4 regions of the Streptomyces sp. XY431 genome follow, and region 3 is predicted to be linked to each of the others. Evidence: riboswitches for the same ligand, from Rfam matches in the RefSeq annotation. Region 3 holds a riboswitch; each other region holds the start of a gene.
The links. A riboswitch is a leader RNA that binds a small molecule or an ion and turns the genes downstream of it on or off. The one in region 3 is predicted to bind cyclic di-AMP.

Region 1 (7,789 bases), on a different contig from region 3:
CGGACCAGCCCTGGGCGAGCAGGCCCGCCGGGTCGACCAGGACGACGGCGTCGAACTCCAGGCCCTTGCAGTCCCGGACGGTCAGCGCGCCCAGGGCGGCGGCCCGGTCGTCCGGTGCGATCACCCCGACCGTGCCCGGGCCGGTGGGCAGCGCGGCCAGCGCGGCGGCGTAGTCGCCGCCCGGCACCGGGACGGCGTGCGGGCGCTCGGCGGTCTCGCGGACGGCCTCGGTCGGTTCCTGGCCGGGGGAATGGGCGCGCAGCACCTCGGCGGCCGGCGCCATGATCGCCGCCGGGGTGCGGTAGTTGACGGTCAGCCGCACCTCGTGCCGCCGCCCGGGCAGCTCCCGGTCCAGCAGCTCCGCCCAGGACGTCCGGGACCCGGCCGGCGAACCGGTCTGGGCGAGGTCGCCGACGATCGTCAGCGAGTGGGTCGGCACCCGGCGCAGCACGGTGCGCCAGTCCATCGCGGACAGTTCCTGGGCCTCGTCGACCACCACGTGCCCGTACGCCCACTCGCGGTCCTCGGCGGCGCGCTCGGCGGTGGTGCGGTCCGGTCCGGTGTCGCGGAACCGCTCGGCGAGCAGGTCGGCGTCCAGGGTGACGTCGGTGGCCTCGTCCCGCAGGCCGGCGAGGGTGAGCACGCCCTCGGCGTAGTCCAGCTCCTCGTCCAGCACCCGCCCGGCGGCCCGGGCGCGGGCCCGGGCCGAGCCGGCGTCCTCGCCGAGGAGCTCCGCCGCCTCGTCGAGCAGCGGGACGTCCCCGGTGGTCCAGGGCGAACCGGCCGGGCGCAGGACGGCCGCGCGCTCGGCGGGCGTGAGGCCGGGAGCGGCGACGGCCAGCAGGGCGGGGTCGGAGAGCAACCGGTCGATCACCTGATGGGGCGTCAGGACCGGCCACAGGGAGTCGAGTCGGGCGCGGATCGCGGACTGCTCCCAGAGCTCGCGCGGAGCGTACCGGGCCTCCTCCTCGTCGTACGGGCGGCCGAGCGCGAGCGCCTGCTCCACCGCCAGCGCGTCGAGCACCGTGCGCAGGAAGAACGCCCGCGCCCGGTTGTGCGGCAGGCGCAGGCCGCGGGCGGCGTCCCGGGCCTCGGCGCAGACCCGGTGCGACAGCCGCAGGTGCTCGCCGAACCGCAGCTCGCCCGCCGGCGGCGCCTGATGCGCCTCGACCGCGCGCCGGACCACCTCCGCCATCCCCGCGCCGCCCTTGACCACGGCGGCGGCCGGGGCGTCCGGCACGGTGGCCCGGACGCCCGGGAAGAGCTCGCCGACCGTGCGGAGCACCACCTCGGTCTCGCCGAGCGCGGGCAGCACCTGGTCGATGTAGCGCAGGAACGCCGGGTTGGGGCCGACCACCAGGATGCCGCGCCGCTCCAGCACCGCGCGGTGGGTGTACAGCAGATAGGCGGCGCGGTGCAGGGCGGTGACGGTCTTCCCGGTGCCGGGGCCGCCCTGGACCACCAGGGCGCCGGGCAGCGGGGCGCGGATCACCCGGTCCTGCTCGGCCTGGAGGGTGGCGACCGCGGTGCGCATCCGGCCGGTGCGCTCGCGGGCCAGGGCGGCCAGCAGCGCGGCCTCGCCGACCAGGGTCCGCCGGTCGTGCTCGCCCAGCTGCTCCAGGTCGAGAGCCTCGTCGTCGAGTCCGACCAGGGTGCGGCCCCGGGTGCGCAGGTGGCGGCGCCGGACCACCCCGCCCGGCTCGACCGGGGTGGCGGTGTAGAACGGGCGGGCGGCCGGCGCGCGCCAGTCGATCAGCAGCGGCTCGTAGGCGCCTTCCCGGTCGTCGACGAGGCCGATCCGGCCGATGCGGCGGACGGTGCCGTCGCCGTGGTCGAGGCGCCCGAAGCACAGCCCGCGTTCGACCGCGTCCAGTCGGGCGGCGTGCCGGACGGCCTCGGCGGCGCGCAGCTCGCGCTCCAGCCGGGCCTGGTGGGTGCCGCCCGGGCCGGCCTCGTGGCCGAGCGTGACGAGGGTGCGGAGGGCGCGGGCGCGGGCGGCGTCGAGCTGGGCGTACAGGTCGGTGAGGCGGGCCTGTTCGGTGCGCAGCGCCTCGGCGAGGCGGCCGTCCGGGTCCGCGGTCGGGTCGGGAGCCCGGTCGGGGGTCTGGTGGGGAGCCCGGTCGAGTGTGCGGTCGGACGCGGAGGTGGGGACCGCTGGAAGTCCATTCATGGGTGTGGTATCCTTGCGGCGAGGAGTTTGTGGAGCCTCTTGTGGAAGTTGCTCAATTGCCCCAGCCTACCCGATCCGGCGCCGTTCAGGCTGACCTCGGCTGTTAGGCTTGCGAAGCGTGAGCGCGAAGCCCCAGATCCCCAATGTCCTGGCCTCCCGGTACGCCTCGGCGACCCTGGCCCAGCTGTGGTCCCCCGAGCACAAGGTGGTCCTCGAGCGCCACCTGTGGCTCGCCGTCCTGAAGGCCCAGCAGGACCTCGGCGTCGAGGTGCCCGCCACCGCCGTCGCCGACTACGAGCGGGTGATCGACCAGGTCGACCTCGCTTCCATCGCCGCCCGTGAGCGGGTCACCCGGCACGACGTGAAGGCCCGGATCGAGGAGTTCAGCGACCTCGCCGGCCACGAGCAGATCCACAAGGGCATGACCTCCCGGGATCTGACCGAGAACGTCGAGCAGCTGCAGATCCGGCAGTCCCTGGAGCACGTGCGCGACCGCACGGTCGCCGTGCTGGTCCGCCTGGGCCGGCTCTCCGCCGAGCACGCCGAGCTGGTCATGGCCGGCCGCTCGCACAACGTGGCCGCGCAGGCCACCACCCTCGGCAAGCGCTTCGCGTCGATCGCGGACGAGCTGCTGGTCGCCTTCCGCCGGCTGGAGGAGCTGATCGCCCGCTACCCGCTGCGCGGGATCAAGGGCCCGGTCGGCACCGCCCAGGACATGCTGGACCTGCTCGGCGGCGACACCGAGAAGCTCGCCGAGCTGGAGCGCCGGGTCGCCGGCCACCTCGGCTTCGACAACGTGCTGATCAGCGTCGGCCAGGTCTACCCGCGCTCGCTGGACTTCGAGGTGCTGACCGCCCTCGTCCAGCTGGCCGCCGCGCCGTCCAGCCTGGCCAAGACCATCCGCCTGATGGCCGGCCACGAGCTCGTGACCGAGGGCTTCAAGGAGGGCCAGGTCGGCTCCTCCGCGATGCCGCACAAGATGAACACCCGCTCCTGCGAGCGTGTCAACGGCCTCGCGGTGATCCTGCGCGGCTACGCGTCGATGACCGGCGAGCTGGCCGGCGACCAGTGGAACGAGGGCGACGTCTCCTGCTCGGTGGTCCGCCGGGTCGCGCTGCCGGACGCCTTTTTCGCCTTCGACGGCCTGCTGGAGACCTTCCTGACCGTCCTCGACGAGTTCGGCGCCTTCCCGGCCGTGGTCGAGGCAGAGCTGGACCGCTACCTGCCGTTCCTGGCCACCACCAAGGTGCTGATGGGCGCGGTGCGCGCGGGCGTCGGCCGGGAGACCGGGCACGAGGTCATCAAGGAGCACGCCGTCGCCTCCGCGCTCGCGATGCGGGCCGGGGCCCGGGAGAACGAGCTGCTGGACCGGCTGGCGAACGACGACCGGATCCCGCTGGACCGGGCCGGGCTGGACGCGCTGCTGGCCGACCGGCTCTCCTTCACCGGTGCGGCCGGCGCCCAGGTCGCCGAGGTCGTCCGGCAGGTCGAGGCCGTCGCGGCCGCGTACCCGGAGGCCGCCAAGTACGCGCCGGGCGACATCCTCTGACGGTTGTCCGACCCCGGTTACCGGGCCCCGTCGCCGTCGAGGCGGCGGGGCCCTCGGTGTGTTCCGGGGGCTTGGCTTCTGCTGAGGAGGCTCAGCCCTGTTCCGGGGCGGGGTGGCCCGGGTCGAGGGGAAGGGCGGGGCGGCCCGGGTCCAGAGGTGGGGCCGGGTGGCCGGGGTCGAGGGGTGGCGCGTTGGTGCCGCAGGCGTAGCGGCAGTCCGGTTCGGCCACCGGGTGGTGGTCCTCCGGGGCCAGGACGTTGCCGTGGACGGTGGCCAGGGCGGTGAGTCCGCCCGCCACGAGCAGTCCGGCGCAGATCAGCATCGCGGTGTGGAAGGCGGAGTCGACCGCCGACGGCACCTGGTAGGCGTCGCCGCTCAGACCCGCCAGCGCGGGCAGTGCGGCGACCGCCAGCAGACCGGCCGCCCGGGCCGCGGCGTTGTTGACCCCGCTCGCGATGCCCGCGTGCCGTACTTCGACCGCCGCCAGCACGGTCGCGGTCAGCGGTGCGACCAGCAGCACCATCCCGCTCCCCATCACCGCGACGGCCGGCAGCACGTCCGTCCAGTAGGAGGCGTCGGGCCCGATCCGCAGCATCAGCAGCACGCCCACCGCGCACAGCAGCGGGCCGACGGTGAGCGGCAGCCGGGGGCCGATCCGTTTGCCCAGCCGGCCCGCCCGGGCGGAGAGCGCCAGCATGATCACGGTGATCGGCACCAGTGCCAGTCCGGAGACCAGCGGGGAGAAGCCGGAGACGATCTGCAGCTGGACGACCAGGAGGAAGAAGACCCCGCTGAACGCCGCGTACACGGCGAGGGTGACCAGGTTGACGGCGGTGAACAGCCGTGAGGAGAACAGGCCCAGCGGCAGCATCGGCTCCGGGGTGCGGCGCTCGACCACAATGAAGGCGGCGCCGAGCAGGAGGCCGGCCGTGCCGGTGACCCAGACCGTGGCGGAGAGTCCGCCCCCGGCGGCGGTCAGCGCATAGGTGATCGAGCCGAGCGCGAGGGCGGCCAGCACCGCGCCGAGCACGTCGAAGCGTCCGGTCGAGCTCTCGTCCCGGCTCTCCGGGACGTGCCGGGCGGCCACCACGATCACCATCGCGGCCAGCGGCAGGTTCAGCAGGAAGATCCAGCGCCAGCCCGGGCCGTCCACCAGCCAGCCGCCGAGGAACGGGCCGACCGCCGCCGACACCCCGCCGAGGCCGGACCAGAGGCCGACCGCCGCCGAGCGGTCGTCCGGATGGAACACCGCCTGGAGCATCGCCAGCGAGCCCGGGGTGAGCAGCGCTCCGCCGATGCCCTGCACGGCGCGGGCCGCGATCAGCACCTCGATGGTCGGCGCGGCGGCGCAGGCGGCGGACGCGGCGGCGAACCAGACCACGCCCAGCAGGAAGATCCGCCGCCGTCCGTACCGGTCGCCGAGCGCGCCGCCGAGCAGGATCAGGCCCGCCAGGGTGAGCAGATAGGCGTTGAGCGTCCATTGCAGGGCGTCGAGTTGGGCGCCGAGATCGGTGCCGATCCGGGGCAGTGCGACGTTCACGACGGTTCCGTCGAGCATCGCCATGCTGGAACCGAGCACCGTCGCCAGAAGTACCCAGCGACCCTGCGCGGTGCCCAACCGCAGGGTGCCTGCATCGGTGGTGGTCACGGCCCATGGTGGGGCCCCCGGGGCCGAAGTGACAAGGGTCACCGGGGGTGTGTCGGGGATGTCCGTTCCGTGAGTGATCGTGTGCGCACTGATGACGACATCGGCGGAGGGTGGCGGATCACGTGCGCGCAGTGAATGGATTGTGTGCGTACTGTGCATATCCCTGATGCGGAGCGTCACGGTGTTCCGGACTTTGGTCCCGGGTTCCGGAGATCGACATTGCTTCACCCGAACGGATGGGTTTTAGTTCAGCGACCGCCCGGCGTCAGCCCGGGTGGCCACCGGGTGGAACGCCTAGTCCTGCCGCTGCCCGGTGGTTCGCAACGAACTCTGTACGGCAGGAGCGGGGGACCCACAGGTAAGTCGCCGGACCCGAATTGACGGTCCGGCTTGGGGTGAAGCCGCATTTCTCTGCGGCCGGGCAACTCCAGCCCGAACCCGACAGCTCACCTCGCAGGCGTCGGAGAGGACAGCTTCCATGCCCGCACAGGCACGTCGTATCGCCATGCCCCGCGCCGTCCGCATCGGCATCGCCACCGCCGTCACCGGCGCCGCCTTCGCCCTTCCGCTGGTGACCACCGTCACCGCCCAGGCGCACGAGGCCCCGGCCGCCGGCCAGACGCAGCAGAGCAGCACCTGGACCGGCGCCGCCAGCGTCGACGCCGCGCCGGCTGCCGCCGAGAACGCTCCGGTTGCCCCGGCTGCCGCCGCCGCTCCCGCCGCCGAGGCCGCTCCGGCCGCTCCGGTCGACTACAAGGTCGTCGGCGGGGACACCCTGTCGAAGATCGCCGACGCGAAGAACGTCGAGGGTGGCTGGAAGGCGCTGTTCGAGCACAACCGCTCGGTCATCGGCGCCAACCCGAACCTCATCTTCCCGGGTCAGCACCTCGCGCTCGGCGCCAAGGCCGCCGAGGCCGCGAAGCCCGCCGCCCCGGCCGAGGCCGCCAAGCCGGCCGCTCCCGCCGCCAAGGCGCAGACCTCGCAGGACTCGGTGAAGCCGGCCGCTCCGGCCGCGAAGCCGGCGGCCCCGGCTGCCAAGCCGGCTGCCCAGCCCGCCGTTCAAGCTGTCGTCGCCCCGGTCGCGAAGCCGGCCGCCGCGGCTCCGGTCGCCGCCACCTCCGGCTTCTTCGCCCCGCTGGCCAACCCGAAGCTCGGCACCGCCTACGGCGTGGCCGGCTCGATGTGGGCCTCCGGCCACCACACCGGCGCCGACTTCGTCGCTGCCACCGGCACCCCGCTGCGCGCGGTCGCGGCCGGCACCGTGGTGAAGGCCGGCAACGGCGGCGCCTACGGCAACGAGGTCGAGATCAAGCTCGCCGACGGCAAGTACGCCGAGTACGCGCACCTGTCCTCGATCGGCGTGTCCATCGGTCAGACCGTCACCGCCGGCCAGCAGATCGGCCTCTCCGGTGCGACCGGCAACGTGACCGGCCCGCACCTGCACTTCGAGATCCGCACGGGCTCGGAGTACGGCTCGGACATCGACCCGATCGCCTACCTGCGGGCGCACGGCGTCGCGATCTGACCCTCGGTCGGATCATCTGCCACCGCTGGGTGCGGGGCGAAAACGACCTCCCGGAATGGTCATGTCGGGTGACCGCTGGACCGGGTGGACGCCGCACCTGAGCGGATCGACGGGCGCGGGACACGCCCGTCCTGCCGGCCGGCCCGGCTCGCGAGATCTTTCTCGTGGGCCGGGCCGGCCGTCGTCGTGCCGGGGTCCGCTGCCGCAGAGTTGACCACGCGTCAGTGTCGTTGCGGGGAAGGCTGGTTCGGCTTCCTTTGGGTTCAGGACCGGTGAGCGGCGGGCTCCTGCTCGGCGGCGGCCAGCAGTTGGTGCACCCGGTGACCGAACTCGTCGGCGTCGCGGGCCGGTTCGAGGAAGACCAGCCGGACGTCGCGGTGGCCGTACGGGTGGTCCAGGCGGAGCACCAGGCCGTACCGGTCGAGGGCGAGCGGGCGGATGTCGGGACGGTCGGCGAGCAGTGCCGGGTCGAGCAGCCGGGTGAGTACGGCGAGCGCGTCGGGGTGGTCGTCGGCGAGGTGGGTGAGCAGTCCGGCCTCGTAGCGGGCCAGCGGGTCGGGGGCGGCCGCCGCGAGGTCGGCGCCGGTGATCGCGGTGGTGCCGTACGGGGTCGAGAGCACGGCGTGCGCGACGTCCAGGTGGAGGTGCACGCTCAGGCCGTCGTCGGCGAGGTGGGCGAGGTGGAGCCGCCCGGCCAGGGTGAGACGCCCGCGGACCCGGTCACGGACGGCCACCGGGGCGATGTCGGTGAGGCCGAGCACGACGGCGAGGCCGTCCTGCTCGCGGGCGGCGGCGGAGGTCACCGGGGAGTCGAGCGGCGCGCGCAACCGGAGCCGGGAGCCGTGCACCGAGACGGGGGTGGAGAGTTCGTGCTGCTCGCCGCCGGTGCGGAGGACC
Region 2 (7,789 bases), on a different contig from region 3:
AGAGCTCCGGAGTGGGTCGTCCAGCTCGGCGCCCCGGCCCCGGCCGTACGACCGGGCCGGCCCCGTACCGGCCCGGCACAACGCCTCACTTGACGCGATGATAGCTCCAGTGCACGTGCATCAGCACGGGACATTGCAGGTGCACGGCCTTTTCGACACCGAACCGGAACTCTTCACGGGGAGCCCCCCCGGCGGTATATAAGCGGACATAGCCGAGCGAATCGACAAGTAGCCGCTAACCGCCCGTAGGCGACCCCCCGCTGAATGTTGATCTTCCGACGCCGGGAGTCGCACTTCAGTGACGCTCCGTCAGGCCGGTCGTATGCTGTGAGACATCTCACGCGCCACTCGTGCAACGAAAGCCCCGTTCCGTCGCATCTACGCGGGTACCGGGACAACTGCCGCCCGGAGGCCGGTTATGTCCGGTTTTCGCAGCGGTGGTCCCACCCGGTGCGGCAGCCGAATGCGGGCCGGGCGGGCCGATGTCCTACGATCTCCGCCATGAGCACCGCAGCCATCCCGGGCGCGCCACTGCCCGTCCGTACTCCAGGCTCCCGTGCGCGGGGGCGCCACCGCCGTCCCGAGCGCCCCGAGATCCCGGCCGGTTCCCCGGCCCTGCTGCTCGCCGTCCCCGCGGCCGCCGGACCGGAATCCCGGTCCGTGGTCGAGGAGCTGCTGTCGATCGTCCGCAGCGAGCAGAACGGCGTGCTGACCGCCGCCGGTTACCTGCCCACCGGCGGGGCCGACGGCCAGCAGACCGGCGGGACCGCGGCCGAGCGCACCGTCGCCGAACTCCTGACCGAGGCGGCCGAGGCCGGCCTGCCGACGCCCGTCGTGGTGCCGCTGGTGCCCGGGCCGCACGGCTTCCTCGCCGAACTGCACGCCCTCGCCGCCGAGTACGGCGCCCAGGTCACCGACACCCTGGGCCCGCACCCGCTGCTCGCCGAGGCCGTCCACGTCCGCCTCTCCGAGGCCGGTCTGGCCCGCGCCGACCGCGCCCGGCTGTTCGCCATCGCGACCGCCGCCGACGGCGTGGTGCTCACCACCGTCGGCGGGCAGCCCGCGGCCGACGCGGCCGGCATCACCGGCATGCTGCTGGCCGCCCGGCTCGCCGTCCCGGTCGTCGCCGCCGCGCTGGACATCCCCGGCTCGGTGGCCGAGGCCGTCGCCCACCTCAAGGAGATGGGCGCCCAGAACCCGGCCCTGGCCCCGCTGGTGATCGGCCCCGAGGCGGACGCCGAGCTGCTCGCCGCGGCCGCCGAGGAGTCCGGCTGCCCGTCGGCCGCGCCGCTGGGCGCGTACCAGGCGGTGGGTCAGCTGGTCGCCTCCACCTACCTGGCCGCGCTGCCCGCCGTCGCCCCCGAGTTCGGGGCCGACGAGGCCGAGGACGCGGACGGGACCGGCCCCCGCGGTGCCGGACGGCACGCCGCCCAGTAGCGGACACCGCGTGAACGGGCCCGGAACGGCACTTCCGTTCCGGGCCCGCCGCGCGTCCGCCGACGGCACCCGGCAGCGGCGCGGCACCGTCACCGCCCCACCCGGGTGGTGGGCGCGGCCGCGTCCTTCAGCCTGAGTCCCGGCACCTGCACCGGCCGGGACTGGCCCGCCAGGGTCGGCACCGACGCGGCGACCGCGTTCCACTGCGGCCGCTCGGTGCCCTCCTCGCCCGCCCTGCGGACCTGGAGCACCTCGGTCGTTCCGGCCCGGCGCAGCAGGATGTTCTTGGGCGCCCCGGCCTCCGGGTCCAGCCAGAGCTCGTTGCCGTCGAACTCGCAGTCCAGCACCAGCACGTCGTCCGGTCTGCCGTCGGCCCCGGCGCGGAAGGCGATCCCGGCCCTGCGGTAGCCGGTGAACCGGCTGCGGCTGAAGGTGACCGACTCCCCGGCGAGTTCGTGCCGGGCGGTGGAGACCGCGAAGTCGCTGTGCCCGGCGGCGTCGATCAGCAGCCCGTCGAAGTTGCTGCCCCGGTCCCGGCCGAGCGCGTGCAGCGCCACTCCCCCGCCCGCGTTGCCGTACAGCACGCTCGCGGTGTAGTCGAAGTCGTTGAGGTAGGCGCCGTGCTCGATGCCCCAGCCGCCGTTGTGGTAGGCGGCGAACTCGGTGACCACGTGGTGCCGCTGGGCGTTGAGCCAGACGAAGATGCCGTCCTGGAGGTTGTTGTGGGCCAGGCAGCGCTGGAAGGTCCAGACGCCCTCGCTGTTCTCCGGCCACTCGAAGCCGGAGGCTCCGGTGGCGCCCTGCACCCCGACGGCGACGCAGTCCACGGCCTTGCCGCCGGTGCCCGCGCCGAGGTTGAAGCCGGTCAGCCGGTAGGCCCGGGGGTTGGGTTCGAGCAGGGTGCGGGAGGCGACGCAGGACTCGTAGACGATGTCGTCGGAGGGCTGCTGGGGGGTGCGGGTGTCCAGCGGGCCGTCCCACCAGTAGGCGTCCTCCCAGGTCTCGTGGCTGACACAGCTGCGGAAGGTGATGCCGTGGCTGGCGTGCGGCACGAAGGCGTGGCTGCCCGCGTCGCGGACGACCACGCCCTCGACCACGGTGCCCCGGGTGGCGTCGCCGAGCCGGTGGAAGTGCAGCCCGTACCGGCCGAGCACCGGCGCGGTGACGGGAGCGGTGCCGTCCGGGCCGCGCCAGGTCTCCTTGGTGTCGGCGCGCGGCCCGACCCAGCGCAGCGCGGTGTGCCGGACGTCGGCCCGGCGGGTGCTGGTGAGGTGGACGTGGGCGCGGCCCTTGGCGCTGCCCTCGACCCGGACGCTGCGGGTGAGGTTGAGCAGCTCGGCGCCGACGGTGACGCCCCCTCCGGCGGCGACCCTGGGGTGCGGGTACTTGAGAGGGGTCGTCAGGGTGACGGTGGTTCCGCTGACGGACCGGACGGTGACGAGGTCGTAGGCGGCGGCGAAGCCGTCCTGGTCGGGCGGGCCGGTCGGGGTGACGGCCAGTTCGTCGCCGGGCAGCCAGCCGGCGGGCGGGGCGGCCAGGTCGACGACGGTGTCGCCGGCCCTGAGCTCACGCTCGGCACGGACCCAGGCGGTCTTGGCGGCGCCGTCCAGCCGCAGGTAGCCGGCGCCGGTGACCCAGAGGCCGACGTCGGTGTCGACCACTTTCATGCCGTCGCCCTGGAAGCGCTTCTCGTCGACGGCGGGGAAGCGGAGGGTGTGGACCCGGTCGCCGTCGGGGGCGAGGGCGAGGGCGCCGCGGATCTCGACGTTGCCCGCGGCGGCGAGGGTGAGGGTGCGGTCGGCGGCGAAGGTGAGGCTGCCGCCCGGCTCGACCAGCAGGGAGCCGACCTCGGCGTCGGTGTCGAGCAGGACCTTGTCGGTGATCCGGACGGCGCTGCGCGGTCCGGGCGGGCTGCCGCCCCAGCCGGCCCGGTCGGACCAGCGGCGGCCGCCCTGGTCGACGGTGGGCGCGGGGGCGGGCTGCTCGGGCGGTCCGGTGCCCGGGGCGGCGGTGGCGGCCGGCGGGGCGGCGCCGTGGCCGCCGTCCTGGCCCATCGGGGCGGCCGCCCCGGGCGGGTCGGTGCCGACGACGGCGGCCGGGGTGACCAGCCGGGTCTCGCCGGTCAGCGAGCGGCGCAGGACCTCCTCGCCGCTGATCGCCGCGAAGGCGGTGCCGACGGCCAGCCAGCGCAGTAATGCGCGGCGGCTTACGGGAGTTCGGGGTGGTTCGGGCGGGATGTCCGCTCTGCGATGTTTTGCCCTGCGATGCGCCCCGCGTGGCCTGGCGGCCGGACGGGCGGCGTCCGACTCCTCGTCGATGCCCATCGGTGCGTAGCCCTCCCCCCGGGCGGCTGCGTCGGCGCCGGCATGGTGCCGACACTCTGAAGCATAGGCAGTTGTGTTGGCCATGACGGGCGTTGCCGGAAATCGGTCATTTCTGATCATGAAGGACAGCGGTTCAGCACGGCTTTCGTAAACTGTGACGGTCATCACACATGTTTGCGGTTTGAAGCCGCCTCTGCTTAACGTGCTCCCCGTTCGTGGCCACACGGACCCAGCCCGTCCGCGACGCCGAGTCCTGCCGTCGGGCGTGCTGGCAGCGCAATACATCACGGCAGGAGCGGGGGAACCACAGGTAGTTCGCCCAGGACCGGTCCACGGACCGGACCCGGGCTAGGGGTGAAGCCGCGTCCACAGCGCGGCCGGGCTACTCCGGCCCGAATCCGACAGCTCACCTCGCAGGCGTGGGAGAGGACCACGTCTTCATGCTGCCCACCAACGGCACCCGTCTGTCCGGCCGCACCCGCCGCGCGATCGCCGCCCTCGGCGTCGCGGGCATCGGCCTCACCGTTCCGTGCCTCACCGCCGGCACCGCCTCGGCCGCCTCCGTCGCCACCTGGGACAAGGTCGCCCAGTGCGAGAGCACCGGCAACTGGAGCATCAACACCGGCAACGGCTTCTACGGCGGCCTCCAGTTCACCAACTCCACCTGGGCCGGGTTCGGCGGCACCGCCTTCGCCGCCCGTGCCGACCTCGCCACCAAGGACCAGCAGATCGCGATCGCCGAGAAGGTGCTCGCGGTGCAGGGCCCCGGCGCCTGGCCGGTCTGCTCGGTCCAGGCCGGTCTGACCAAGGGCGGCACCCCCGCCGCCGTGGACACCTCGGCCGCCGCCGCACCGGCCGCCAAGACCCCGGCCCCGGCCGCCAAGCCCGCCGCCGAGCCCGAGAACCCGGCCCCGGCCGCCTCCGACGCCGCCCAGCAGCGCACCGGCGCCCAGGACTGGCAGAAGTGGCACCGCCAGGCGGGCCAGGATGCCTCCGCCGACTACACCGTGGTCGCCGGCGACTGGCTCTCCTCCATCGCCGACAAGAACAACGTCCAGGGCGGCTGGGAGCGGCTGTACGAGCTCAACCGCGCCACCCTGGCCGAGGGCCCGCACAGCATCTACCCGGGCCAGCACCTGACCCTCGGCGACCGCGCCGAGGCGAAGGCCCCGGCCGCCGACAAGTCCGGCCAGGGCTTCGACTGGTTCAACCGCGCCAAGGACGCGCAGAACGGCTCCGGGACCGCCGCCAAGCCGGCCGCCGAGCCCGCCGCGAAGGCCGAGACCCCGGCCCCCGCCCCGGCCGCCACCGGCAGCATGGCCGCCGCCGTCTCCTTCGCCCAGTCGAAGGTCGGCCAGGCCTACGTCTACGGCGGCACCGGCAACGGCGGCTGGGACTGCTCCGGCCTGACCCAGGCCGCGCTGCGCGCCGCGGGCGTCTCCGTCCCGCGCGTCGCCGCCGACCAGGCCGCCGCGTCCACGCACGTCTCGCTGGACTCGCTCAAGGCCGGCGACCTGCTGTTCTGGTCCAACAACGGCCAGGACTCCGGCGTCTACCACGTCGCGCTCTACGTCGGCGACGGCAAGTACGTCGAGGCCGCCAACCCGAGCTCGGGCGTGCGGGTCCAGACCGTCGCCAACTGGGCTCCGGACTTCGCCGGCCGGGTCTGATCCGGTAGCACCTGGCCCCCGGGGAGAGTCGTCGCTCCTCCCCCCGGGGGCCGAGGCGTGCCCGCCTGCGGCACCGCCGCGACCACGGTCCCGGACAGTCATGGTCAAAGCCCGTCCCGGCGGGCATGCTGCTGCTCAGCACCCGAGGAGGAGTCACCATGGCCCAGGTCACCGTCTCGCTCGACGCCAATCTCGCCATCGACGCGATGATGCTGTCCGGCACCAAGAACCCGCAGGACGCCGTCGAACTGATCCTCCGCGACTTCCTGGAGCGGGGCCGGCGTACCGGGACCCGTACCGGTGACGCCGCCGACGGCCACCGGGTCACCCCGGACCGGCCCATCGTCCAGGAGGGCTGAGCGGAACGCCGAGGGGCCCGGGAGCGGTTCGCTCCCGGGCCCCTCGTGGTGTCCCTCGTGATGTCTCCTCAGCGCGCGCGGCCCCCGGTCGAGCCGCGCATCACCAGCTCCGGCTGGAACATGAACTCCCCGCGCTGGACGGCGTTCCCGCCGACCTCCTCCAGCAGGGCGTCCACGGCCGCGTTGGCCATCGCCTCCACCGGCTGGCGGACCGTGGTCAGCGGCGGCTCGGTGAAAGCTATCAGCGGCGAGTCGTCGAAGCCGACCACCGAGACGTCCTGAGGCACCGCCAGGCCCCGCTGACGGACTGCCCGGATCGCGCCGAGCGCCATCATGTCGCTGCCGCAGACGATCGCCGTGCAGCCCTTGTCCAGCAGCGCCCCGGCCGCCGCGTGCCCGCCCTCCACGCTGAACAGCGTGTGCCGGACGAGCTCCTCGGCCTCCTCCCGGGTGTGCCCGAGCACCTCCCGCAGGGCCGCCGTGAAGCCCTCGATCTTGCGCAGCACCGGCACGTACCGCCGCTGCCCGACGGCCAGCCCGATCCGCTCGTGGCCGAGTTCGGCCAGGTGCTGGACGGCCATCCACATCGCGGCCCGGTCGTCCGGCGAGATGAACGGCGCGTCGATCTTCTCGCTGTAGCCGTTGATCAGCACGAACGGCACCCCGCGCCCGGCCAGCCGGGCGTAGCGGTCGTGGTCGGCGGTGCTGTCGGCGTGCAGGCCCGAGACGAAGACGATGCCCGCCACGCCCCGGTCGACCAGCATCTCGACCAGCTCGTCCTCGGTGGAGCCGCCGGGGGTCTGGGTGCAGAGCACCGGCGTGTAGCCGTGCCGGCTCAGCGCCTGCTCGATCACCTGGGCCAGCGCCGGGAAGATCGGATTGCTCAGTTCCGGGGTGATCAGTCCGATCAGCCCGGCACTGCGCTGGCGCAGCCGGGTCGGCCGCTCGTAGCCGAGCACGTCCAGCGCCGCCAGCACGGTCTGCCGGGTGGCGGCGGAGACGTTCGCCTTGCCGTTGAGCACGCGGGAGACGGTGGCCTCACTGACCCCCGCCTGCGCCGCGATGTCTGAGAGTCGCGCCGTAGTCACGGTCCCAGAGCCTATTGCAACCACGTCAGACCGCCCACCAGTCGGTGCTGTCCGCGGCCAGCAGCGCCTCGCCGTCGACGACCCGGGGGTCGGCGCCGGCGGAGGTCAGCAGCAGCCGGCCGGGCGCGGGTATCCGGACCGGGGCGCCGGTGGTGTTGACGGTGCAGACGAAGGAGCCGCGGCGGAAGGCCAGGGTGCCCTCGGGGCTCTCCAGCCACTCGACCTCCCGGCCGGCGCCGAGGTCGGCGGTGTCCCGGCGGAGGGCCAGCGCGGACCGGTACAGCTCCAGGGTGGAGGTCGGGTCGCCGGTCTGCGCCTCGACGCTGAGTGCGGCCCACTCGGCGGGCTGCGGCAGCCAGGACGGGCCGCCGGCGTCCGGGCCGAAGCCGTACGGGGCCTCGGCGCCGGACCACGGGATCGGGACCCGGCAGCCGTCGCGGTAGCCGTCCTGGCCGGCCTGGCGGAAGAAGGACGGGTCCTGGCGGACCTCGTCGGGCAGGTCGGTGACGTCCGGCAGGCCGAGCTCCTCGCCCTGGTAGACGTAGGCGGAGCCGGGCAGGGCGAGCATCAGCAGGGTCGCGGCACGGGCGCGGCGCAGGCCGAGCGCGCGGTCACCGGGGGTGCGGATCTGGGTACCGAGGCCGGGCGGGTTGGCGAACCGGGTGGCGTGCCGGGTGACGTCGTGGTTGGAGAGCACCCAGGTGGTGGGGGCGTCGACCGGGCGCATCGAGTCGAGCGAGAGGTCGATCACCGCGCGCAGCTCGGCGGCGTCCCAGGAGGTGCCCAGGTACTGGAAGTTGAAGGCCTGGTGCAGCTCGTCGGGGCGGACGTAGTTGGCGGTGCGCTCGACGGTCGGGGTCCAGGCCTCGGCGACGCCGATCCGCTGTCCCGGGTACTCGTCGAGGATCTTG
Region 3 (7,789 bases):
CGATGAGGTCGAGGGCCTCGCGGTTGGAGTCCAGGTTCGGGGCGAAGCCGCCCTCGTCGCCCAGACCGGTGGAGAGGCCGCGCTCCTTCAGCACGCCCTTGAGCGTGTGGTAGACCTCGACGCCCCAGCGGACGGCCTCGGAGAAGGACTCCGCGCCGATCGGAGCGATCATGAACTCCTGGATGTCGACGTTGGAGTCCGCGTGCGAGCCACCGTTGAGGATGTTCATCATCGGGACCGGCAGGACGTGCGCGTTCGGGCCGCCCAGGTAGCGGAACAGCGGCAGGTCGCTGGCCTCGGAGGCGGCGTGCGCGACGGCCAGCGAGACGCCGAGGATGGCGTTGGCGCCGAGCGAGGACTTGTCCGGGGTGGCGTCCAGGTCGAGCATGGCCTGGTCGATCAGGCGCTGCTCGGTGGCGTCGTAGCCGACCAGCTCCGGGCCGATCTGCTCGATGACGGCCAGGACGGCCTTCTCCACGCCCTTGCCGAAGTAGCGGTTCTTGTCGCCGTCGCGGAGCTCCAGGGCCTCGAAGGCACCGGTGGAGGCACCCGACGGGACAGCGGCACGGCCGGTGCTGCCGTCGTCGAGGCCGACCTCGACCTCGACCGTGGGGTTGCCGCGCGAGTCGAGAATCTCACGGGCTACGACGACATCGATGGACGGCACGAGGCATCTCCTAGCGGAAGCAGGTACCGGCTGACAGTGGGGTGCCGTCGGCCGGACGATTGCGGAGTCGTTACGACCAGAGCCTAACCGCACCGGCTGTCCGGGCCACGTCGACCTCGGCTCCGTCTCAGCGTGTGGCTGTGCTACCCACCGGTAGTTCACCTGGTTGCCCGGCCTCGGACGTCCCGGGGCGGGCGAAGGGGGCGGAACGGGCCGGTGCCGGCACGCCTTCCCGCCTGTCCACCCGTCCGCTTGCCCGCCTGTCCGCTTGCCCGCTGCCCGCCTGTCCGGTGACGGGCAGGCGGGTAGCGGGCAAGAGGAGTGGGCGGTGCGTCAGCCGAGGGCGAGGACCTGGCCGGGGACGATCAGGTCCGGGTCGCCGCCGACGGTGCCGCGGTTGCCGTCGTACAGGGCCTGCCAGCCGCCCTGGACACCCTGCGCGGTCGCGATCCCGGCGAGCGTGTCGCCGGAGCGGACGGTGTAGCCCTGGCCGGCCTGCGACTGCTGGGCCTGCTGGACCTGCGGGGCCTGCTGCGTCTGCTGCGTCTGCTGCGTCTGCTGCGGTGCGGGGGCGGTGCCCTGGCCCGCGTACTGCTGGTACACGCCCTGGTGGCTGGTCCAGTACCAGGCGCCGTTGTTCTGGTACCAGAACACCTTGGCGTCGGCGTCCCAGCCGGCCCGGCCGGAGAACGACGGCGCCTGCGACTGGGTCTGCTGCTGCGCCTGCTGCTGGACCTGCGGAGCCGGCTGGGCGTGCCTCGGCGCGTACTTCGGAGTCTGCTGGGTCTGCGGGTCCTGCTGGGCCTGCGACTTGGGGGCGGCGTGCTTCGGCGCGGCCTTCGGGGCCGGCTGCTCGATCTGCGCCTGCGGGGCCTGCTGCGGCGGCTGGGCCTGCGGCTTGGGGGCGGCCGGGGCGGCGTCCGCCGAGGTGTCGACCGCCGCCGGGGCACCGCCCTTGCTCAGACCGGCCTTCTTGGAGCACACCGGCCAGGCGCCCGGGCCCTGCGAGGCCAGCACCTTCTCGGCGACGGTGATCTGCGCCGCCTTCGAGGCCTGGTTGGCCTGCGGCGCGTAGGAGGTGCCGCCGAACGCCTTCCAGGTGCTGGAGGTGAACTGCAGGCCGCCGTAGAAGCCGTTGCCGGTGTTGATGCTCCAGTTGCCCCCGCTCTCGCACTGGGCGACCGCGTCCCAGGTCGAGGCCGGGGCGGCCGAGGCGCCGGTGGCGGTGAGGATCGGCATCGCCAGTCCGACACCGGCGACACCGGCGACGGCGATGGCCTTCTCGGTCTGGGTGCGGCGACGGTGACGGCCGGTTCCGACGAACAGCATGAAGAAGTCCCTCTCCGCACGCCTGCGAGGTGAGCTGTCGGGTTCGGACCGGGAGGTGGCCCGGCCGCACGGAGGCGGCTTCACCCCAAGCCGTGGGAGACGGCGCAAAGACCTGGTTCCCCCGCCCCTGCCCAGGGTTCTGGTCGGTTTCCGGTGACGCGGCGGGCAGGACTCGGCGTTCCGCGCACGGGACCCGCTTCCGCGGGCTCCCCGGAGAGTAGACAGATCTTCAGAGCAATCACAAGCTCATATCGCCGCTATCACACGGAAATCACGTCAGGTGATGGATTGCCTACCAACCGAAGAGGTATGTCCGGATTGATGGAGGTTCACACCCCCCGAAGCCGCCTCGCAGAGACTCCGCGTCAGCGTGTCGTGAGCCCCCCGTGAGTCCCCCCGTGAGTCCCCCTGTGAGTCCCCCTCAGTGAACTGCCGAGGGGTCGGCGGAGGTTGCCTCCGATGTCGCTTCCGGCGTGAACTCCACCGGAAGTTCACGAAGTCCACGCATGATCAGACCACCGCGCCAGCGCAGTTCCTCCGGGTCCGCGGCGAGCCGGAGGTCCGGCAGCCGGGACAGCAGGGTGGTCAGCGCGGCCCGCCCCTCCAGTCGCGCCAGCGGGGCGCCGATGCAGTAGTGGATGCCGTGCCCGAAGCCCAGGTGCGGGTTGTCCGCCCGGGCCAGGTCGAGGGTGTTCTCGTCCGCGAACCGTGCCGGGTCCCGGTCCGCCGCCGCCAGCACCACCAGCACCGGGTCGCCGACCGGGATCTCCACCCCGCCGATGGTCAGCGGGCTCGTCGCGAACCGCCAGGTGGCCAGCTCCACCGGGCCGTCGTAGCGCAGGAGTTCCTCGATCCCGGTCTCCAGCAGCCCACTCTCGCCGCGCCCGATCGACTCCTGGAGCAACGCTCGCTGCCCCGGGTTGCGCAGCAGCGCGTAGACGCCGTTGCCGATCAGGTTCACCGTCGTCTCGAAGCCTGCGAAGAGCAGGATGAAGGCCATCGCCGCGGCCTCGTTCTCGGTGAGGTGCTCACCGTGGTCGCTGGCCCGGATCAGCCCCGAGATCAGGTCGTCCCCGAGGTCCGCGCGCTTGCGGTGGATCAGCTCCGCGAGATAGGCCCGCATCCGCTTCACCGCCCGCCCCACGCCGCCGCGTTGGCCGCCGCCGTGGCGGATCATCATCCCGGCCCAGTCCCGGAAGTCGTCCTGGTCCTCGGCCGGCACCCCGAGCAGGTCGCAGATCGCGTAGATGGGGAGCGGGAAGGCGAACTCGTGGATGAGGTCGGCCGATCCGCGCGCCGCGAAACCGTCGATCAGCCGGTCCGTCAGCTGCTGCACCCGGGGCTCGAAGGCGGCCACCCGGCGCGGGGTGAAGGCCTTGGACACCAGGCGGCGCAGCCGGGTGTGGTCCGGCGGGTCGATGTTCAGCAGGTGCGTCATCAGGTCGGCCTGGCGCTCGCCCGGGATGCCGACCCGGCCGGTGCGGTGGGCCTGCTCGCTGTGGTGCGCCGGGTTCTTGGAGAGCCGGCTGTCCGCGAGCGCCTGGCGGGCGTCCGCGTACCGGGTGACCAGCCAGGCCTCCACCCCGCTGGGCAGGGTGGTCCGGTGCACCGGCTCGTGCTCGCGCAGCCACGCGTACGCCGGATACGGGTCGGCGGCGAACTCCCAGGTGAACAGGGGCGGACGGGCGGAAGCGGGCTGAGCTGGCATGGGTCGACGGTATCCCGGGCGCGTCCCAGGCACCGCACCGTGGACGCCGCCGTTCCCACCGCCCGGCGCTCGTTCCGGTGATCGTTCCGGTGATGGTGGGCAGGAGCAGGCGTGAGCCTGGTCACCTGAGGGGTAATTCCTGTTGCGGAGGATCCGGTCGTGCCTACGATCCTCCGCAAGATGTCCGTGGGCGCCGGTGCGGAGCCGCCCACAGGGAGGAGCAGGGCCATGCGGGTCACCGGTGCGGTCATCGTGATCGCGGTACTCGACGGCGGGTCGGGGGCGGGCCTCGCCCGCCGCTTCACCGCGGCGGGAGCCGCCGGGATGCTGATCGCCGACCAGCGGGGCGGGGTCGCCGAGGACCTCGCCACCGAGCTCGACCGGCCGGGCTGCCCGGTCGTCGGGGTGTGCGGCGACGTCCGCCGCCCCAGCGATGTCGCCGCGCTGGTCGACACCGCCGAGAAGCACCTGGGCCCGATCGACCTGTTCTGCGTGGCCGGGCCGGACGGCGAGCGGATCGTCTCCCTCTCCGACCTGCCGGCCCACCTAGACCTGGAGCGGCTCGCCGAACTCGTCGCGCTGGTCGGCGAGGCGATCGGCGAGGTCGTTCCGCCGCAGCGCCGTCCGGTGGCGGACGTCGCCGCGGTCTGAGGGGCCGGGGGCGGTCGGGGCTGCTTCGGCTGCTCGGTTGCTCGGGCTGCTCGGTTGCTCGGTTGCTCGGGCTGCGCGGTTACTCGGCGGGCTTCAGGCCCTCCGCGGCGCGCACCGTGTCGCGGTAGCCCCGCGCCGCCGCCCGCAGCGCGGCGTCCACGTCGAGCCCGGCATCGTGCGCACGCTGCGCCACCGCGAGCAGCAGCCGACCCGCGGACTCCGCGGTGAGCTCGGCGGGCAGCTCGTACGGCTCGTCCGGCACGCCCGCGAACCCGGACCGGCGCACCCGCGACACCAGCTTCGCCGCGTACGCCAGCGAGGGCAGCCCGGCCGGGACGCCGTCCAGCACGGACTCCCGGTCCGACTTCTCGGCCGCCTTGAGCGTCTCCCAGTTGGCCTCCACCTCGGCCGCGCCGTCCGCCTCGGTGTCCCCGAACACATGCGGGTGCCGGTACATCAGCTTCTCGACGATGTCACCCGCCACATCGTCGATCGAGAACGCCCCGGTGGGGTGCTCCTCGGCGATCCGGGAGTGGAAGAAGACCTGGAGCAGCACGTCGCCGAGCTCCTCGCGAAGGGTGTCGCGGTCCCCCTCCTCGATCGCCTCGACCAGTTCGAAGGCCTCCTCGACCAGATACTTCACCAGGCTGGCGTGGGTCTGCTCGGCGTCCCACGGGCAGCCGCCGGGCGAGCGGAGGCGGTCCATCACGGACACCAGGTCCAGCAGCCGGGAGCCCGGCAGGTCGTACGAGCCCGGCAGCACCTCGATCTCCGGCACCTCACCGGCGTGCTCGACCGCGAGCCGGGCCAGCGCGTCGGTCAGCCCCGGGTCGCCGTCCGGGCCGCCCAGCCAGACCGTCGCCCCGGCCCCGGCGGCGCCGTCCGCCGGGGCCCCGGTCAGCAGCCGGGCCAGCGCGGGGGCCGAACCCGGCACCACGACCTCCACCTCGACACCCGCCTGCCGCAGGGCGGGCAACTGCGGGTGACCGGCATCGCCGGCCAGCACCCGCCCGGCCGAGCGCAGGGCCTCCCAGGCCGGCCAGGACAGCAGGCCGGGGGCCACCCGGTGGGTCGTGATGAGGAGGATCAGCTTCGCGCCCGGAGGATTCGTCGTCACCCCTCGAACCTACCCGTCCGCCCGCTGCCCCCGCCGCCGGGTTTCTGTCCGCTCTGCGTGGGTGAGCGGGGAGGGCGCCTCCGTGCTCCGTGCTCCGTGCTCCGTACTCTGTGCTCCCGGTCGGCCTCAGCCGGTGGGCCTGGGGCGGGCGGCCGGGGCGAGGGCGGCACGGTCCGGGTCCCAGGTGCCGTAGCGGGGGTTCACCCGCAGGTGGAGGGCGGTGGCCGTGGCGGCCAGGATCCGGCGGACGGCGGCGTCGCCCGCCGGGGTGTCGGCGTCCGCCCCGGCGGTCGCGGCGAGCCGGCGGATCCCCAGCTCGCGCCCGAGGCGGTCGTCGATCGCCCCGGCCGGAACGCCCTGCGCCGCCAGGGCCCGGGCCAGCCGCCCGGCGCCGCCGAGGCGCCGTTCCTCCTCCGCCCGGGCGGCCGCCACCTCGGCCTCCGCGACCGCAGGACCCCGGTCCGCGACCGCGCGGGCCACCACCGCGTCGAGCACCAGCTCGGTGACCGCCCGCCGGGCGGGGCCCTCCGTCTCCCACCGGGCGTCCGCCGACACCCCGCCCGGAGCGTGCCGCAGCGCCGCCACCCTGGCCTCCACCGCGTCCACCGGGATCCGCCGTCCGTCCAGCACCGCCGCCGTGCCCGGCGTCAGCCCGCCCCCGCCGCACCCGGCCAGCCCCGGGAGGGCGAACAGGACGCCGACGACGGCGGCGGTCCTGGTGGCTCTGCTGGTGGCCCTGGTGATCGTGGTGGTGGTCGTGGTGGTCCGGCGACGGTGCATGGCGGGTCTCCGGGTGCGGGCGGATGCGGGGCGGCGGATGCGGGCGGCACGGATCCCCCGAGCGTAGGGCGGGGCGCCCGGGGCAGTGCGGACCGTCGCCCGAACGGCCCATCCGGGCCGGGCGCCGACACGGCAGCGGGCTCACGTCAACCCTGACGATCGTCAAGGTCGGCCCCTGCCTTTCGGGTCGGGTCGGGAGCCACCCCCGACTCCTACCGTCCGTGTCATGACGAACACGATCAGGAACAGAGCGGTCCTCGCGGTGGCACTCGTCGGCACCGGCGCCGGGGCGGTCGGGTGGCTGGCTCCGGCGGGCGGTGGTGCGGCCGGGGCTGGCCCGCCGACCCATGGCTGGTCGACCATCGGCTACCGCCGGGTCGCCGAGGCCGTCGCCGATGCCCCGTCCCGTCTCGCCGCCCTGCTGGAGCCCGCCACCGAGGCCGGTCTGGTGGTGCTGGGCCTGCTGCTGGCGCTGGTCTGGTGGACGGCACGCGGGCGACGGGCCGCCGACACTGTCGCGGGTGTCGTGCTGACCGGCCTCGGCACCGTGCTCGCGTACGGGGCGAGCGAGGCGTTGAAGCTCGTGCTGGACGAGGAACGCCCCTGCCGGGCCCTGGCCGGACTGCCGTCCACCGCGCTCGCCGACTGCCCCCCGCCGGGCGACTGGTCGTTCCCCAGCAACCACGCCACCCTGGCCGTCGCCCTGGCCACCGGTCTGGTGCTGCTGCGACCGCGGTGGGCGTGGCTGGTTGTCCCGGTGGGCCTCGGTACGGCCGCCCTCCGGGTGGCCGCAGGCGTGCACTACCCGCACGACGTGGCCGCCGGGGCCGTGCTGGGCGGGGCGGTCACGGCGGCCGTGGTGGTGGCGCTGCTGCCCTCGGCGACGGCGGTGGTCGGCGCGACGGGCCGGGTCCGGCTGCTCGGTCCGCTGCTGCTGGCTCCCTCGGCCGCGGCACGCGCCGCGGCCCCGGTCTCAACCGGCCGGGCCCACCGCCAGGCCGGCCTCGTGGGCGAGGACGGCGGCGGCCGCCCGGTTGGCCACTCCCAGCCGGGCCAGGACGGAGCTGACGTGCGCCTTCACAGTGCCTTCCACCACACCGATCCGGCGGGCGATCTGACCGTTGGACAGCCCGGCGGCGACCAGCGTCAGCACATCGCGCTCACGGGCGGTCAGCCCGGCCACCTGCCGCTGGGCCGCGGCCCTGCGGTCGGCCGGACCTCCGGACCGGGTGGCGGCGAGGTGGGCCACCACCCGGGCGGCCACCTTGGGTGACAGGTAGGCGGCCCCGTCGGCCACCGCACGCACCCCGGCGATCAGCTCCTCGGGCTCGCCGGACTTGATCAGGAATCCGTTGGCGCCCCCGCTCAGGGCGCGCAGGATGTAGTCGTCCTCACCGAAGGTGGTCAGCATGACGATCCCAGGAGCCGCTCCGGTCCTGGTGGTGACGCCCACCCGCCGGATCTCGGCGGCAGCGGTGATGCCGTCCGTGCCCGGCATCCGGATGTCCAGCACCGCGACGTCCGGCCGGTGGCGGCG
Region 4 (7,789 bases), on a different contig from region 3:
TGCGTTCGCTGGAGAGCGACACCCGCCGGGCGCAGGCGGAGACCCGGAAGGTCGCCGCCGAGCTGGAGGCGGTCAGAGCGCAGGCGGCGGCCGAGCGCGGCGCGGCGGAGAGCGAGGCACGGCGGCTGCGGCACCGGGTCACGGAGCTGGAGAACTCCGCCGAGCAGGGCCGGCGTTCCGCCCGCGAGGGGCGCGGCGTCGAGGACATGCGGTTGCGGCTGCTGCTGGACACGGTGCTGCAGTCGGCCCAGGGCCTCCAGCGGGAGCTGGCGCTGCCGGTCTCCCAGATCCGTCCGGCGGACCTGGTGGAGGCGGTGGTGCCGGGTTCGGCCTCGCCGCACGACGTGGCGCGGCGCGGGCTGGCCGAGGACGACCCGGCGCTGCTGGACCAGCTGCTGGCGATCCCGCAGGTCCATCTGGTGGTGGACGGCTACAACGTCACCAAGACGGGCTATCCGACGCTGCCGCTGGAGCAGCAGCGGATCCGGTTGCTGGGCGGACTGGCGATGCTGGCGCAGCGCACCCAGGCGGAGGTCACCTGTGTGTTCGACGGCCAGGACCTCGACGTGCCGGTGATCATGGCGCCGCCGCGCGGGGTGCGGGTGCGGTTCAGCCGGACCGGTGAGACGGCGGACGAGCTGATCCGCCGACTGGTCCGGGCCGAGCCGCAGGGCCGCCCGGTGGTGGTGGTCTCGGCGGACAAGGAGGTGGCGGACGGCGTGCGGAAGGCGGGCGCGCGCCCCGTGGCCTCGGTGCTGCTGCTGAACCGGCTGGCCCGCCCCTAGGGCGTGCCCTGGTTCCCGGGGTCGCGGACCGAGGGTCATGACGGCTGGTCAGCGCCGGGATTGCGGTCTTGTGCGGGTTTCGTGAAGTCCGGGTGCGGGCGGCAGGTTCACGTAATCGTGGGAGTGGCGCGAAGCGTGGATCTTCACTAGGGTCTGGCGTCAAACCTATTTTCCGGATTCTCACCCCATCGGGTGAGGCCATTGGAAGAAGGAGCCGGTCCTTTTGGCCTCCCACCGCCGTCCCAAGCAGCCGAGCCGCGCGCGGGTCTCCGTGCTCACCGCGGCCGCTGCGACCGCGGTCGCTCTCTCCGCCCAGGTCGCCGCCCACGCAGCGCCGAGCCCGTCGCCCAAGAAGGACGACGTCAAGGCGCAGATCGACCAGCTGAACGAGGAGGCCGAGCAGGCCACCGAGCGGTACAACGGCGCCAAGGAGCGGGCCGACCAGCTGCGCAAGCAGGCGGACCAGCTCCAGGACCAGGTCGCCCGCGGCCAGGAGCAGATGACCCAGCTTCAGGCGGGGCTGGCCGAGGTGGCGGGCGAGCAGTACCGCACCGGCGGCATCGACCCGTCCGTCCAGCTGATGCTCACCTCCGACCCGTCCGGGTACCTGGACAAGGCCTCCAGCGTGCAGCAGGCCAGCTCCAGCCAGGCCGAGGCGCTCAAGGGCCTGCAGGACCAGCAGCGCCGGCTCGACCAGCAGAAGAGCGAGGCGGCCGCCGTGCTGGCCTCGCTGGACACCACCACCAAGGACCTGAACCAGTCCAAGGCCGAGGTCGGCAAGAAGCTCAAGGACGCCCAGGACCTGCTGAACTCGCTCAGCGCCGCCGATCGCGCGGCCGTGAAGGCGGCGCAGCAGCAGGCCGACCGCGCCTCGCGCGGCACCGAGCGCACCGACCTGGGCAGCCTGCCGCAGGCCAGTGGCATGGCCGGCGCCGCGGTTTCCAACGCGATGGGCAAGCAGGGCTCGCCGTACGTCTGGGGCGCCACGGGCCCGAGCACCTTCGACTGCTCCGGCCTGATGGTCTGGGCGTACGGGAAGGCCGGCGTCTCGCTGCCGCGGACCTCGCAGGCGCAGGGCAACTACGGCACCCGGGTGCCGTCCCTGGCCGAGGCCCAGCCGGGCGATCTGATCATCTACCGCCCCGACCGCAGCCACGTCGGTATGTACATCGGCAACGGCATGGTGGTGCACGCGCCGCACACCGGTGACGTGGTGAAGGTGATGAAGGCCGACGCCATGCAGATCAACACGATCCGCCGGGTCTGACGGTCCGCCACGACACTCCCGGGGGCGGTTCTCGGCCTCTGTGATCAGCGCCACCTCCGATCGGGGGTGGCGCTGGGGTTTGGGTCGGGCGTTCGGCCGTCCAGGTGGAAATGATCAGCCTGATGTGGGGATGTGATCACGCTCGGTCATATTCACAAAGGAACTTGGGAATTCTTCTGGCTTTTTTCTGACAAGGATTTGAACGGATCACGGATCTGTTACTAGGGTCGTGCTTCGAACCTCGCACAGTCGATCACCCAGCCTGGGTGGCGGTGGGGTTCACCGCCGAGTTCGCGAAGCAGCCGGGCGGGGCCTCAGGTGCCCGCCCGAACCAGACCCAGCAGTCCGGGGTCAGCTGTGGAGCGGAGCCGGGGAACCACGTTCCTCCGGGGTGAATCGGCGCCAGGTCGGCCGCTCGCGCGGACGGTGAGGCGTCGTAGGGCACGCTTCCGCCCGAACCCGTCAGCTCACCCGGTAGGCGGATGAGGAAGAAGGAGTCCGCCTTCGTGGCGTCCCATCGTCGTCCCAAGCCCGCCGGCCGTACCCGGGTCTCGATCATGACCGGTCTCGCCGCCGCTGCCGTCGCCCTCTCCGCGCAGTCCGGCGCCCACGCCGACCCCGCGCCGACCAAGGACCAGGTCAAGGAGCAGGTCGACCAGCTCAACGAGCAGGCCGAGGTCGCGACCGAGAAGTACAACGGCGCCCAGGCCAAGCAGCAGGAGCTGCAGAAGCAGGTCGCCGAGCTGCAGGACAAGGTGGCCCGCCAGCAGGCCGTGGTGACGGAGGCCCAGGGCGGCCTCTCCGAGATCGCCGGCGAGCAGTACCGCACCGGCGGCATATCGCAGACCGTCCAGCTGATGCTGTCCGCCAGCCCGGACAACTTCCTCAGCCAGGCCGACGCCCTGAACCAGGCCGGTTCCACCCAGTCCGGCGCGCTGAAGGAGCTCCAGGAGCAGCAGCGCAGGCTCGACCAGGACCGCACCGAGACCCAGACCAAGCTCGGCGAGCTGGAGTCCACCACCCAGCAGCTGAAGACCTCCAAGGACGAGGTCCAGGGCAAGCTGGCGAAGGCCCAGCAGCTGCTCAACACCCTCACCGAGCAGGAGCGCCAGGCCCTCCGCGCGGCCGAGGAGAAGGCCGCCGCCGAGGCCAAGGCGAAGGCGGACGCCGCGAAGGCCGAGGCCGCCAAGGCCGCCAAGGCGAAGGCGGACGCCGAGCGCGCCACCCGCGACACCAACCGCAGCGACCTGAGCGCGTCCGCACCCACCTCCGCGTCGACGCCCGCGCCCGCCGCCGCGGCCAAGCCGGCCGCGCCCGCCGCCAACGGCTCGCGCGCCGCCGCCGCTATCGCCGCCGCCGAGAGCAAGCTCGGTGCCCCGTACGTCTACGGCGCCACCGGCCCGAACTCCTTCGACTGCTCCGGCCTCACCGGCTGGGCGTACGCCCAGGCGGGTGTGTCGCTGCCGCGCACCTCGCAGGAGCAGGCCAACGCCGGTACCCGGATCGGCTCGGACATCTCCCAGGCCCAGCCCGGCGATCTGGTGATCTTCTACGGCGACCGCCACCACGTCGGCATCTACGTCGGCGGCGGCCAGGTCATCCACGCCCCGAAGCCGGGTGCGTCGGTCCGCTACGAGTCGGCGTCCAACATGCCGGTCAACACCATCGTGCGCCTCTGACCCCCGGGTCGGCAGACTCCCGGCAGGCCCGGTCTCCCCTCGGGGGAGGCCGGGCCTGCGGCTTTCCCCCGGTCACCGGGAACTCCGGCGGGCGAACCGGTCTGATGTCCGATCAGTGACTGAATATTCGGATTCGGAGGGGTTTGGAAACGGTTGCCCTGACTCGCTAACGTCTGCCACCGGACGCCCGCTTCGACAGCCGCCCGGTCCGGTGCGGCGGCGGGTCCGGGCCCAGGATCGGAGCCGACGTCGAATGACCGCGCACCGCCGTTCCCCGCTGTCAGGTGTCCACACGCTCGCCCGGGCGCTGGTGCTCACCGCGGCGGCCACCACCGCGCTGGGCGTGGCGACCGGCGGCACCGCGCAGGCGGCTCCCGGCGCGCCCGACACCCCGGCGAACCGCAAGGACGTCAAGGCCCAGGTGGAGCAGCTCTACGACGAGGCCGAGCAGGCCTCGGAGCGGTTCAACGCCGCCCAGGAGGCCCAGCAGCGGCTCCAGCACGAGACCGGCACGCTCCAGCAGCAGATCGCCCTCTCCCAGGACGAGCTCAACCAGCTGCGCGGCGACCTCGCCACCGTGGCCGGGGCGGAGTACCGGGGCGGCGGGATGGCACAGACCGTCCAACTGATGCTCTCCACCGACCCGGAGGGCTACCTCTCCCGGGCCCGCAGCCTCGACCAGGCCGCCGAGCGGCAGAACGAGACCCTGCACGAGGTGCTGGGCCGTCAGCGGGTGCTCGACCAGCGCCGGGCCGAGGCCTCGGCCAAGCTCGCCGAGCTGGAACAGACCCGCAAGGCGCTGGCCGACGGCAAGCAGCAGATCCAGCAGCGGCTCACCAGGGCGCAGCGGCTGCTCAACAGCCTCGGCGCCACCGAACGCGCCCGGCTCGCCGCCCAGGACGCCCGCGAGGCCGAGCAGCGCGCCACCCGGGGCACCGACCGGCTGGACCTCGGCACCACCCCGCCCGCCTCCGAGCGCGGCGGCGCCGCGCTGGCCGCCGCGGTGCGGATGATCGGCTCGCCCTACGTCTACGGATCCACCGGGCCCAAGGCCTTCGACTGCTCCGGTCTGATGTACTACAGCTGGCGGCAGGCCGGAGTGACCCTGCCGCGCACCTCGCAGGCCCAGGCGTACGCCGGGCAGCGGGTCAGCATCTCCGAAGCACGGCCGGGAGACCTGGTGATCTTCTACCGGGACATGCACCACGTCGGGATGTACGCCGGCGGCGGGGTGATCGTGCACGCCCCCTACCCGGGGGCCCGGGTGCGCTACGAGAGCGTCAACGCCATGCCGGTCTCGGGGGTGATCCGGCTCTGAGCCGCCCGCACCCCGCCGGCGGCCGAGGCCCGTCCCGGCGCACCGCCCTGCTGCTCGCGGCCGGCGGCCTCGCCCAGCTGTCGCTGCCCGGCGCCGTCCCCGCGCGGCCCGCCGCGGCGGCCTCGGACGAGTACGCCGAGGTCTCGGCGCTGCTCGCCGAGCGGGCCCGGACGCTGGGCGAGGGGCCGCCCCCGCTGCCGCTGCGCGTCGGCTACCGGAACCTGCTGCTGGGCCCGGTGGACCGGGCCGGGCGGTCCACCGCCACCGCCGAGCTGACCGTCACGGTGACCGGGTACGACGAGCGGCCGGTGGTGCACCCGCGCCGGCTGACGCTGCTCCGGACCGCCGCCGGCCGGCGGATCGAACGCGAGGAGGCCGCCGGCGGGCCGCCGCCGCTGTGGGACCTCGGCACCGTCGGCGCGGCCGCCGGGGCGCGCTGCCTGGTGCTCGGGGTGGACGGCGCGGACGCCGCCGGCCCGGCCGCGCGCGCGGGGGCGGCCGTCGTCGGCGACCGGGCGGTGTCCGCCGTCGAGGCGCTCTGGGGCAGCGCCTGGGCGGGTCGGCTGCTGCTCGAACTGCCCGCCACGGGGGAGCAGTTCGCCCGGCTGCTGGCGGACGACCGGCCCGGCTGGTCGGAGCTCGCCGCGGTCACCGTCTCGGCGCCCGGCGCGCCCCTGCACGCCCCGGCCGACCGGGTGCTGGTCAACCCCGAGGTGTACGCGCGGCTGAGTGACTTCGGCCGGCAGGTGGTGGTCACCCACGAGGCGGTGCATGTGGCGACCCGGGCCGACACCCGGGCCTGGACACCGCTCTGGCTCTCCGAGGGGGTCGCCGACTGGACCGGCTACCGCGACTCCGGTCGCTCGGCCCGGCAGATCGCGCCGGAGCTGGCCCGGGACGTCGCGGCCGGACGGCTGCCCGCCGCGCTGCCCGCGGACGCCGCCCTCACGGCCGGCGGGGAGGGCCTGGCGCAGGCCTACGAGCAGTCCTGGCTGGCCTGCGACCTGATCGCCCGCCGGTACGGCCCGCAGCGCCTGGTGGCGCTCTACCGGGCGGTCGGCGCGGCTGCCCCCGGGGCGGACCGCCAGGCGTGGCTGGACGGGCTGTTCCGGGACCGGCTGGGCCTCGGGCTGGCCGAGTTCACCCGCCTCTGGCTCGCCGAGGTCCGGGCCCTGGCGGGCTGAGAAGGGCCGTACGGCGCCGTTCCGCTCAGCGCCGTTCGCCGGGTGCGGCCGCGGGCCGGTCCATGCCGTCCAGCAGGTCCTGCTCGTACGCGATGCCCGGCCGCACCGAGAACGAGACGGCCGGCACCGGCTCCGGGCGGGGCAGCACCACGGTGGCCGGGACCCGGTCGGTGCGCCGGGTCGAGCGCCAGAGCCGGACACAGGACAGTACGGTCGCGACCAGCAGCAGCACATTGCGCGCGGTCAGTACGGCGATCGCGCCGGGCCTGCTGGCGACCACGTCGCCGAAGACCAGCGGGAACTCCACCAGGGTCAGCGGGGTCGCGGCCAGGATCAGCAGCGCCACCGGCCGCTGGCTGGTGCCGCGCACGGTCAGGCAGACCGCCGCCGCGCCGACCAGCCAGACCAGGTACTGCGGGCTGATCACCCGGCTGGTCACGGTGAAGATCAGCAGCGCGGCGAGTGCCGCGTCGTACATGGTGGCGGCATTGCGCCGACGGGCGGTGAACCGCCAGAGCAGCAGCCAGCCGAAGCCGAGCACGGTACCGGCCAGCATCACCTTGCTGACCAGCGGCACCCACGGCCCGAGCATCTCGACCGAGCCGTAGTTCATCATCACCTTGCCGTCCCAGCTCCCGGCGATCCGGGCGAAGTGGATCGGCAGCGCGCCGACCGACTCCACCTCGATGCCGCGGTCCTTCTGGAACGTCAGGAACTCGAACGCGCCGTTCATCCCCGCCGCCAGCAGGAAGCCGATCGAGGCGGTCGCGGCGGCCGCGGCCGTCCAGGACCGCCGGGTGCGGCGGCCGGAGGGGGTGCCGATGAGGCCGAGCAGCGGCCAGATCTTGACGATGCCGCCGAGCCCGAGCAGCAGGCCGCCGATCGCCGGGCGGCGGATCAGCGCCAGCAGGCCGGCCACCGCGATCGCGGTCACGATCACGTCGTAGCGGTTGTAGATCATCGGGCCGAGCAGCGGGACGCCGGCCACCCAGACCCAGGCGCCGGTCAGGGCCCGGCCCTTGCGCAGCCCGGTGCGGACCAGCAGGCCCATCGCGAGCGCGTCGGCGATGCCGCAGATCACCCAGAACGAGACCAGGTACGACCAGGGCAGCAGGCCGGGCAGCAGGATCACCAGGGCGGCGCCGGGCGGGTACTGCCAGGTGACGTCGTCCAGCGGGAAGGTGCCGGTCTGCAGGACGCCGTACCAGCCGTGGTAGATCAGCCAGACGTCGGCGGTGATGTCCCCGCCGGGCATCCGGAGCACGCCGGTCACCAGGAGCATCAGCAGCGTCCGGGTGGCCACCCAGCTCGCGCCGAGCGCCAGCAGGGCGCCGGAACGGCCTGAGGGGCGCGTGGTGCGCTGCACGGGCTCGCGGCGGACGGCGAGCGCCGTGCCGGAGCCCTCGGCGCCGCTGGGTGTACCGGACTCGGTGGCCGGGGCCAACTCCACAACGCTCCCTCGTTCGTCTCGGACGTTCCGTCGGCGGCGCCGCGCGACGGACGCCCGGGCAGTCCGGGCGGGTCGGGACCGGCCGCCACCGCGGGGCCGGGCCGGA

Region 1: linked by a shared signal. The riboswitch ahead of ADK60_RS02950 (M23 family metallopeptidase) and the one ahead of ADK60_RS47955 (LysM peptidoglycan-binding domain-containing protein) in region 3 are both predicted to bind cyclic di-AMP.
Region 2: linked by a shared signal. The riboswitch ahead of ADK60_RS36280 (transglycosylase family protein) and the one ahead of ADK60_RS47955 (LysM peptidoglycan-binding domain-containing protein) in region 3 are both predicted to bind cyclic di-AMP.
Region 4: linked by a shared signal. The riboswitch ahead of ADK60_RS21615 (C40 family peptidase) and the one ahead of ADK60_RS47955 (LysM peptidoglycan-binding domain-containing protein) in region 3 are both predicted to bind cyclic di-AMP.

The regions. Positions count from the first base shown of each region.
Region 1 is NZ_LGDO01000015.1:2,028-9,816, reverse strand. Features, by position in the region: gene ADK60_RS02965 (HelD family protein) at 1-2,170, opposite strand, end outside; gene purB (adenylosuccinate lyase) at 2,280-3,719, shown strand; gene ADK60_RS02955 (MFS transporter) at 3,811-5,367, opposite strand; cyclic di-AMP (ydaO/yuaA leader) riboswitch at 5,677-5,842, shown strand; gene ADK60_RS02950 (M23 family metallopeptidase) at 5,846-6,892, shown strand; gene ADK60_RS02945 (DUF2470 domain-containing protein) at 7,156-7,789, opposite strand, start outside.
Region 2 is NZ_LGDO01000503.1:17,321-25,109, reverse strand. Features, by position in the region: gene ADK60_RS36290 (hypothetical protein) at 502-1,437, shown strand; gene ADK60_RS36285 (hypothetical protein) at 1,527-3,761, opposite strand; cyclic di-AMP (ydaO/yuaA leader) riboswitch at 4,027-4,194, shown strand; gene ADK60_RS36280 (transglycosylase family protein) at 4,181-5,431, shown strand; gene ADK60_RS36275 (hypothetical protein) at 5,590-5,790, shown strand; gene ADK60_RS36270 (LacI family DNA-binding transcriptional regulator) at 5,859-6,878, opposite strand; gene ADK60_RS36265 (glycoside hydrolase family 13 protein) at 6,904-7,789, opposite strand, start outside.
Region 3 is NZ_LGDO01000510.1:1,181-8,969, forward strand. Features, by position in the region: gene eno (phosphopyruvate hydratase) at 1-667, opposite strand, end outside; gene ADK60_RS47955 (LysM peptidoglycan-binding domain-containing protein) at 1,001-1,996, opposite strand; cyclic di-AMP (ydaO/yuaA leader) riboswitch at 2,002-2,151, opposite strand; gene ADK60_RS37645 (cytochrome P450 family protein) at 2,418-3,704, opposite strand; gene ADK60_RS37650 (SDR family NAD(P)-dependent oxidoreductase) at 3,933-4,355, shown strand; gene ADK60_RS37655 (nucleoside triphosphate pyrophosphohydrolase) at 4,435-5,472, opposite strand; gene ADK60_RS37660 (hypothetical protein) at 5,599-6,252, opposite strand; partial or broken gene ADK60_RS42765 (phosphatase PAP2 family protein) at 6,479-7,105, shown strand; gene ADK60_RS37665 (response regulator) at 7,226-7,789, opposite strand, start outside.
Region 4 is NZ_LGDO01000230.1:82,827-90,615, reverse strand. Features, by position in the region: gene ADK60_RS21625 (NYN domain-containing protein) at 1-785, shown strand, start outside; gene ADK60_RS21620 (C40 family peptidase) at 1,009-2,052, shown strand; cyclic di-AMP (ydaO/yuaA leader) riboswitch at 2,382-2,548, shown strand; gene ADK60_RS21615 (C40 family peptidase) at 2,559-3,731, shown strand; gene ADK60_RS21610 (C40 family peptidase) at 3,985-5,049, shown strand; gene ADK60_RS21605 (hypothetical protein) at 5,286-6,233, shown strand; gene ADK60_RS21600 (glycosyltransferase 87 family protein) at 6,259-7,683, opposite strand.